4 regions of the Halomonas sp. AOP30-A1-24 genome follow, and region 4 is predicted to be linked to each of the others. Evidence: predicted binding sites of a transcription regulator. Region 4 holds the regulator's gene; each other region holds the start of a gene.
The links. The regulator PhoB, encoded in region 4, activates phosphate uptake and scavenging genes when phosphate is short. The targets are predictions, from matches to a motif close to TGTCATANNNNTGTCANA.
Positions count from the first base shown of each region.

Region 1: ACT3TJ_RS17470 (Na/Pi symporter) is a predicted target of PhoB. The motif match lies at 757-774, and genes of this name have one in related genera.
Region 2: ACT3TJ_RS14805 (alkaline phosphatase) is a predicted target of PhoB. The motif match lies at 1,160-1,177, and genes of this name have one in related genera.
Region 3: ugpB (sn-glycerol-3-phosphate ABC transporter substrate-binding protein UgpB) is a predicted target of PhoB. The motif match lies at 1,237-1,254, and genes of this name have one in related genera.

Region 1 covers NZ_JBQSXL010000052.1:821-3,025, reverse strand. Annotated here, with positions in the region: gene tyrS (tyrosine--tRNA ligase) at 1-643, shown strand, start outside; gene ACT3TJ_RS17470 (Na/Pi symporter) at 843-2,027, shown strand; gene ACT3TJ_RS17465 (hypothetical protein) at 2,038-2,205, shown strand, end outside.
Region 2 covers NZ_JBQSXL010000028.1:43,787-45,991, reverse strand. Annotated here, with positions in the region: gene ACT3TJ_RS14810 (PA0069 family radical SAM protein) at 1-999, opposite strand, end outside; gene ACT3TJ_RS14805 (alkaline phosphatase) at 1,235-2,205, shown strand, end outside.
Region 3 covers NZ_JBQSXL010000001.1:65,693-67,897, reverse strand. Annotated here, with positions in the region: gene ugpB (sn-glycerol-3-phosphate ABC transporter substrate-binding protein UgpB) at 1-1,152, opposite strand, end outside; gene argE (acetylornithine deacetylase) at 1,371-2,205, shown strand, end outside.
Region 4 covers NZ_JBQSXL010000004.1:31,507-33,711, reverse strand. Annotated here, with positions in the region: gene phoR (phosphate regulon sensor histidine kinase PhoR) at 1-691, opposite strand, end outside; gene phoB (phosphate regulon transcriptional regulator PhoB) at 694-1,383, opposite strand; gene ubiA (4-hydroxybenzoate octaprenyltransferase) at 1,513-2,205, opposite strand, start outside.

The DNA of each region.
Region 1 (2,205 bases), on a different contig from region 4:
CGACCTCACACGCCGCCTGAACGGCGAGCAGGTGTTCGGTATGACGCTGCCGTTGATCACCAAATCCGACGGTACCAAATTCGGTAAAACGGAAAGCGGCACGGTATGGCTCGACCCGGAACAGACCTCGCCTTACCAGTTTTACCAGTTCTGGTTGAATACGGATGATGCTGACGTTTACCGTTTTTTACGCTATTACACGTTCATGGATTGCGATCACATCGACGCAATCGTAGCAGAAGACAAGCAGGCCGCTGGCAAGCCCCAAGCGCAGCGTGTACTTGCTGAAACCATTACCCGCTTTGTGCATGGCGAGGAGGGGCTGGCTGCTGCTCAGCGTATTTCCCAGGCGCTGTTCAGTGGTGAAGTAGCTGCGCTCTCATGTAGTGAGCTACAGCAACTTGAACTTGATGGGCTACGCTGCCAAGACGTAGCGTTTGGACAGACGCTGGAAGAAGCTATGGTGGCAAGCGAACTCGCCTCATCCAGGCGGCAGGCCCGTGAATTGATTGACCAGAACGCTGTACGTATCAATGGCGAGCGCGCCGAGCAAGGGCAGCTAAGTCAAGCATTCGCGCTTTTTGACCAATACTGGATCGTACAAAAAGGTAAAAAGCACTTTCGATTGTTCAAGCGTGGGTAACTTACATGGGATGCCGCTTCCAGGAAGTAGCAGCATTCGCTTGATGTTGCCCATTGTGAACAACCTCTCTTCGATCCAATACCGTTCGCTCTAACACGATAGTGCCACGCCGTTGTCACGCCTATGTCACTTATAGACGCCACTCTTTGCAGGAGTGGGTGGGTTATACGTGCGTTCTTCCTTCCAAGAGGATGTGGCAATGGCCGAAAATATCAATAGTGCTGTGCAAGAGGTCTTACCAAGCCAGGGTCGCAGAATAAAAGTCCGGCGCAAGGGCACGCTAAGGCAGTGGCTCACGCTTGCATTGCTGGTGTATTTCCTAATCTGTGCCGTATCCATCATAGGTAATGGCTTTAAGATTGCCGCGGGCGGCCATGCCGCTCAGTTGTTTGAATTTGCCACCAACCCCTTTGTTGGTTTGATGATTGGGATTGTCGCGACGGCCCTGATACAGTCATCTTCAACCGTTACTTCCGTTATCGTGGCGTTTGTGGCGGGCGGCCTGCCTGTCGCTACGGCGGTGCCCATGATTATGGGCGCCAACATTGGTACTACTGTCACCAATACATTGGTAAGCCTTGGCCACGTACGTGATAAAGCCGAGTTTAGGCGGGCGTTCTCTGCCGCAACAGTGCATGACTTTTTTAACTTGCTGGCCGTGGCGATTTTTCTGCCCATTGAGCTTATTTTTCATCCGCTTGAAAAGCTGTCAAACGCTACGGCGTTTCTGTTTTACGGTGATGCTGACCTTTCCATGGGCAGTATTAATATTGTCGGGATGGCAACAAAGCCGATTACCTCTTCGGTTGAAAGTGTCGCCATGAACCTGCCCACGATTGCCGGTGGCGTTGCCATGATTATTTTTGGTATTGCCGTGATTTTTTTAGCGATTCGTTATATCGGCGCACTGCTGAGAGTATTGATGGTAGGGCAGGCAAAAAACATTATGCATAACGCCATTGGACGTGGCCCCGTCGCCGGTATTGCTTCTGGTGCTGTGGTGACGTTTTTAGTCCAGTCTTCCTCTACCACCACAAGCTTAATGGTGCCGTTAGCTGGGTCAGGCGCATTCTCTTTACGTCAGATTTACCCTTTCACATTGGGCACCAATATTGGCACGACGTTTACCGCGCTACTTGCGGCCACCGCAATCACTGGGGCAACTGCCATACTGGCGCTGGAAATCGCACTGGTTCACCTCTTCTTTAATTTATTTGCCGTCGTGGTGATTTTTGGCCTACCGTTTTTAAGACCACTGCCTGTTAAAGGTGCCGAGTGGCTAGGCCGTGCCGCCTCAGAAAGAAAAGCACTCGCCGCTGCTTGGGTATTAGGCGTATTTATTGCCGTGCCAGCTATCCTGATTGCGCTCACCACGCTGTTTTGAGGAAACACCCATGACCCATCAACACGAGCTAGTGTCAACATCGACCGCTGAACTCAAGGCCATGCTGGATGACTCTTCCGAGCTCATTGAAGAAATAAGAGAAGAAATTGCACAAAGGGAAGCGCAAGAGCGCGAACTAGAACCTTTCGATACGCTGATTAAAGAAGCACGACCCAAA
Region 2 (2,205 bases), on a different contig from region 4:
GCGGCTGGCGCGATTAAAGCGTTGTGCAATCATATCGGCAAAAATACCTTCGCCGCGAAAGCGCTTACCGAACTGAGCGTCGTAGGCCTTGCCGCCCCGGCATTGGCGAATCAGGCTCATTACCTTGGCCGCACGCTCGGGGTAATGGGCATCCAGCCAGGCTTCAAAAAGAGGAGCGACTTCATGGGGTAAGCGCAGCAGCATCCAGGACGCCGTTCGTGCGCCAGCACGGCTGGCGGCCTCAAGAATCCGCTCTATTTCATGATCCGTTAATCCGGGGATGACCGGAGAAACAAGCGTTCCGACGGGAATGCCAGCAGTATTCAGCTCACGGATAACTTTTAAACGCGCTTGAGGAGAGGCCGCACGAGGTTCCAGCGTGCGTTTCATATTGGCGTCTAGGCTGGTCAGGCTAATAAATACGCGCACCAGGCGGTGTTCGGCCATCTCAGCCAGCAGATCCATATCCCGTAACACTAACGTGCTTTTGGTCACAATAGTGACTGGATGGCGGCAAGCCAATAATAGCTCAAGCAACTGGCGCGTTAAGTGGCGCTTGGCTTCTAGTGGCTGGTAACAATCGGTATTACCAGAGAGATTGATTGGTCGGCAGACGTATCCAGGCTTGCAAAACTCCTCACTTAATTGCTCCACCAGGCCATTTTTGGCAATCAGCCTGGTTTCAAAATCAAGCCCCGGGGACAGATCCCAATAGGCATGAGAAGGGCGGGCATAGCAGTAAACACAGCCATGTTCGCAACCTCGGTAAGGGTTCAATGAGCGATCAAAAGGCAAGTCTGGCGACCGGTTCCAGGAAAGCGCACTCTTACTGGTTTCTTCGCGTACTTCAGTTGCCCGTGTGGGGGAAGTCTCTTCGCGCCACCATCCGTCGTCTTCTGCCACACTATGGGTTGGGGCAAAGCGGTTGTGCGGGTCATAGGTTGCCCCGCGGCCTTTGTGCACGGGAGGCCGTATTGGTGATTTGCCGAGAGACGCCATACACCTGCCTCTTTCTATATTTGTGTATATATATACAGTATATGCGTTGTGACCAAGCGTGCAAGCGTTACTCAGGAGAAACCCGCAATGAACAGTTTTACGGATCGGCTACTGATTGCGATTCATGTTTATTAGAAATAATTGACTTACCTTCATTAGCAGTCATGAAAATGACATTTTTAGGCGCTACGATTTGTTGGATATCAAATTAGCTAAATTTATTTTAGGGATGAAAATGAAGAACTTTACGCGCAACGCACTCACGTTGGCACTGGCATCGGTCATGGCTACGCCGGTATTAGCGCAGGAAAATACAGCTAAGAACGTTATTTTGATGATCACCGACGGTACCGGTATCGAGACGTTCCGTGCGGCAAGTTACTTCCGTCACGGCGCGCTGGGCCATGAAGTTTATGATGAGTTTGACACACAGCTTTTCATGGCAACGCATCCGTTAAACACCTCTACCACGCCCACCAAGAGTGATGACGGTACGGTTACGTTTGAACCAGCCGAGCTCTGGAACGACGAGGCGGTAGATACCGTTTACGAAGGTAGCCTGGGTAACTACAAGGGCTACTTTGCCGGTTACGACTACGCTCGGGCTGATTACACCGACAGCGCGGCAGCGGCAACGGCGCTGGCTTCAGGCCATAAGTCCTATAACAGCGCCATCAACTGGTCCAACGATGATGAGCCGCTTAAGCATATTGGCGAATACACTGTTGATAGCGGCCGCGCTCTAGGTGTTGTCTCATCGGTGCAGGTCTCCCACGCGACGCCTGCCGGTTTCATGGCCCATAACGTAAGCCGCAACGACTATAGAGCCATTGGCCGCGAAATTGTCGATTCTGGCCTTGCCACTGTCGCCATCGGTACCGGGCACCCCTATTACGATGCAGCCGGCGAGCATGTCGATAACCCCGGTGAGAGCGATTTCCGCTTTATCGGTGGCGAAGAGACCTACCAGCGCTTGGTAGGCGGCGAAACGGATTACGCCTTTATCGAAAGCAAGGACGATTTTGAAGCTCTGGCTGCTGGTGAGTTGGATCTTCCCAAGGACAAAGTACTGGGCCTGGTGCAGAACATTCAGACGCTGCAATACAGCCGCCCCGGCGTAACCGGCGGTAATCTACTGGATACGTCACCAAGCCTTGCCACACTGACGGGCGGCGCTTTGAACGTGCTCAATGCCAGTGAAAACGG
Region 3 (2,205 bases), on a different contig from region 4:
GTTTAAGTTGATCTGCTCGATGGCGATATCCGCACCTGGGTTTTCGTCGTAGTAACCCTGCTCTTGGCTCAGCTCATAAGCGGCGGTGGTAATCGGCAGGTAGCCGGTGCCCTGGTGCCACTCGGCCTGAATCTCAGGCAAGGAGAGGTACTCAAGGAATTCAGCAACGCCGGTGTACTCGTCGTCTTCGTGGCCAGAAAGCACCCACAGAGTCGCGCCGCCGATGATCGAGTTTTGCGGTGCGCCGTCTACGTCGTCGTAGTAGGGCAGCATGCCAAAACCTACGTCGAAGTCGGAGTTAGCCAACACATCGGCGCGTGATGCTGACGAGTTCATGTACATCGCGCAGTCGCTGGAATAGAACGAGGGTGCCGCGTCCGGGCCGTTTGCTGGGCCTGCGTAGCTGTAGACGCCGCTATCCGACCACTCTTTCAACTGATCCCAAAAGCGCGCCTGTACGTCGCCGTTAAAGGCAAACTCGGTGTCCAGACCGCCGAAGCCGTTTTCCTGGGTGCCGATGGATTGATTGTGCAGTGCTGAGAAGTTCTCAAGGCCGACCCAGTTAGCCGCATAGGCCATGGTGAAACCGCAAGAGGCCGCGCCTTCATCGACGATTTGCTGACCCATCTCACCCATCTCAGCCCACGTAGTAGGCGGTGATTCAGGGTCGAGGCCAGCCGCTTCAAAAATGGTTTTGTTGTAGTAAAGAATCGGTGTGGACGAGTTGAACGGCATGGAGAGCATGTTGCCGTTGGTGTCGGTGTAGTAACCGGTTACCACGGGCAGATAATCAGCCGGATCAAAGGTGTTGCCGTGCTCTTCCATCAGCTCAAACACCGGATAGATAGCGCCCTGGGCGGCCATCATGGTGCCGGTGCCCACTTCGTAAATTTGTACGATGTGGGGCTGCTCGCCTGCGCGGAAGGCAGCAATGGTGTTCACCATGGTTTGTTCGTATTCGCCCCGGTAGGAAGGCGTGACACGGTACTCATCCTGGGTGGCGTTGAAGTCTTCGGCAAGCGCGCTCAAGCGCTCGCCCAGCTCGCCGCCCATGGAGTGCCACCAGGTGATCTCGGTAGCGGCGTGGGCAGAAACACTCAGAGTGGCCGCGGCAATACCGGCAGATAACGCGCGTAACATAAAACGAGACATGTAAGCTCCTTTTGGGCCTGGCGAGAGCCAGGTGGCACAATGCGTTTTTAAGATTTGTGGGTGCACTGAACATTAGTGAGTGTAGATGACATTTTGATGAATGCTAACTGGACCAAGGTTTTATAAAAGCTTTGGGTTTTATCCAAGGGCATTGGTAGTAGGCGCTCTGCGAGGGCGATGATAGGGTTGAGACAATGTGCATAACTAATGAGAGTCGTATGAGTGACGCAATAGCGCTATTAACCAAACTGGTCTCTTTCGATACTACCTCCCGTGGCTCTAACCTGGCGCTGATCGAATTTGTCGAAGCTTATCTTGAAGAGTACGGCGCCGCCTCCGAACGGGTGATGAGCCCCTGCGGCACCAAGGCGAACTTGATTGCCCGTATAGGCCCTGATGCGCCGGGTGGGGTGATGCTCTCTGGCCATACCGATGTGGTGCCGGTGGAAGGCCAGCCCTGGTCGACGGATCCTTTCGCCCTGCATGACGGCCAGGACGGTAAGCTTTACGGCCGTGGCACCTGTGATATGAAAGGCTTCATTGCCTGCGCTCTTGCCATGGTGCCCACGTGGGTGAAAACGCCTTTGCAGCAGCCGATCTATTTTGGTTTTTCCTATGACGAGGAGGTTGGCTGTGTCGGTGCGCCTGCGCTGATCAAACGGTTCTACGAGCACTACTCAACCACCGCGCACGTCATTGTTGGTGAGCCGACCAGCATGCAGCCCGTCGTGGCCCAGAAGGGCGCCACTAATCTGCGCACCACCGTCGTAGGGCGCGAAGCGCACAGCAGTCAGGTGAACCAGGGCACTTCGGCCATTCATGTGGCAGCGCGACTGGTCACCTTCATCGAAGACACCATGGCGGCGTTGGTGGAGGAGGGCAAAGTGGATGAGGCGTTCAACGTACCCCACACCAGCCTCCACGTGGGCAAGATCAAGGGCGGTACGGCCATCAATATCATGGCGCGAGAGTGCCAGTTTGAGTGGGAAATACGCCACCTGCCCACCGAGACGTTTGATGAGGTGTTTGCGCGTTTTGAAGCGTATGCCGATA
Region 4 (2,205 bases):
AGTCACCATAGGTTTCGAGGTAGCCAGAAAGAACAGTAAGCGGCGTACGCAGCTCATGGGAGACGTTGGCCACAAAGTCTCTGCGCATCTCCTCAAGACGGTGCAAACGAGTGATATCCCGCGCCATCACCAGGCGCTCATCGTCGCCATACGAGGTAATTTGGTATTGCAGAATGCTGCGCTCATCAATGGGTGAGGTCAGCGTAAGCGGTTCGCTGTAATCGCGGGCGTTGAAGTAGCTGATAAAGCGTGGGTCACGCAACAAATTGGTAATGTGCTGGCCACGATCGTGCGCGGTTTGTAGGCCCAGCATATCCGTCGCTGCACTGTTCCACCACTCCAAATCACCGTGGCGGTCGAGCATTACCACGCTGTCGCGCATGGCCTCTGAGGATTCCTGGATACGCGCAAGCGTAGACCGCAATCGACCTTGTGTAATGCGCTGGCTTTTTTGGTAGCGGTAAAGACGATCAAGCAAATCCCCCCACATACCACCCGCAGCCGGGGGCTCGTTATGAGGATTAAGGGTTAACCATTGAAAGAGTACGCGCAACTGGCGTAAATGGTAAAAAAGACAAACGGCCAACCCGGCTGCCAAACCAAGGCCCGCTGAACCTAACAGCCACCCTAGGCAAACACCTATGGTCGCTAACCAGGCAATACGCCAAAGCTCACGGCTCCATAGGCGCACTGTTACACCCGGGCTGAGAAACGATAACCGGTACCCCGTACCGTCTGAATCAGGTTTTGGTGCACATCGCCTAACGCCTTACGCAAGCGCCGAATATGTACATCCACTGTGCGTTCTTCAACATACACATTGCCGCCCCATACCTGGTCCAGCAGTTGGCTGCGTGTATAGGCTCGCTCCTGGTGGGTCATAAAGAACTGCAGCAGGCGATATTCAGTGGGCCCCATTTCCAGCGCCTTGCCATGCGCACTAACACGGTGGCTGACGGGGTCAAGTAGAAGGCCGTTAATTTCGATGGGGTCTTCTACGCCACGCGGGGTGGTGCGTCGCAATACGGCTTTCAAGCGCGCGACCAACTCACGGGGCGAGAAGGGTTTGGTGATATAGTCGTCCGCGCCCGCCTCAAGGCCTTGAATCTTATTGTCTTCCTCACCCTTGGCGGTGAGCATAATAATCGGCATTTCGGCGGTGGCTTCTTCACGCTTAAGGCGTCGCGCCAACTCAATACCACTGGTACCTGGCATCATCCAATCCAGAAGCAGTAAGTCAGGCTGATGGTCAACGACTAACGCGTGGGCATCCTGGGCGTTATCCGCTTCAAGCACGCGATAGTCAGCCATTTCCAGCGCCACTGCGATCATTTCGCGAATAGGTGCTTCATCATCGACAATCAAAACGGTCTTGGCGGTCATTCCAGGGCCTCACGGTGCTCAATGAAAGGTAATTCAATGACATCTCAGTGACAATAACACCATGACTTGATGACACTTATATGACAATAGCCAATAACAAGAACGAATGACAGGCCTAATCACGCTTTGCTAGAGCGGCCCGGCCACTGGCCACCAACTTAGCGCAATGCCGGCAAAAACCAGCAGCCCTGACCAGTAGTTATTCAAAAAAGCCTGAAAACACGGGTCGCGTTCACGATGCCGAATCAGGCGCTGTTGATGAATAAAGGTGGTCGCCATACCGGCAAGGCCCAGCCAGAAAAAACCACCCAGCCCCACACGAACACCCACAAAGGCTAACAGCACCAATGTCGCCAGTTGCAGTAATCCAATCATCAAGCGGTCTGCACTGCCAAACAGCACCGCCGTTGATTTAATACCAATTTTCAGGTCATCGTCGCGGTCGACCATGGCGTATTGGGTATCGTAAGCAACCGTCCACAGTACGTTCGCAAAAAACAGCAACCAGGCTTCCACAGGTACATATCCCAGCACCGCCCCAAACGCCATGGGGATTGCCCACGAAAAAGCCGCCCCCAGCACCACCTGAGGAAGATGGGTGTAACGCTTCATAAAGGGGTAGATAAACGCCAGGGCCACGCCACCAATCGACAGCAGCACCGTAAACCAGTTGGTCAGCAGCACTAACACAAACGCAACAGTGACCAGCCCAATAAACAGCAGTTTGGCTTCGGTTTCACTGATTCGCCCCGTCGCCAGTGGACGATGTTTCGTGCGCTTAACGTGGCCATCAACATGGCGGTCAGCGTAATCATTCACAAC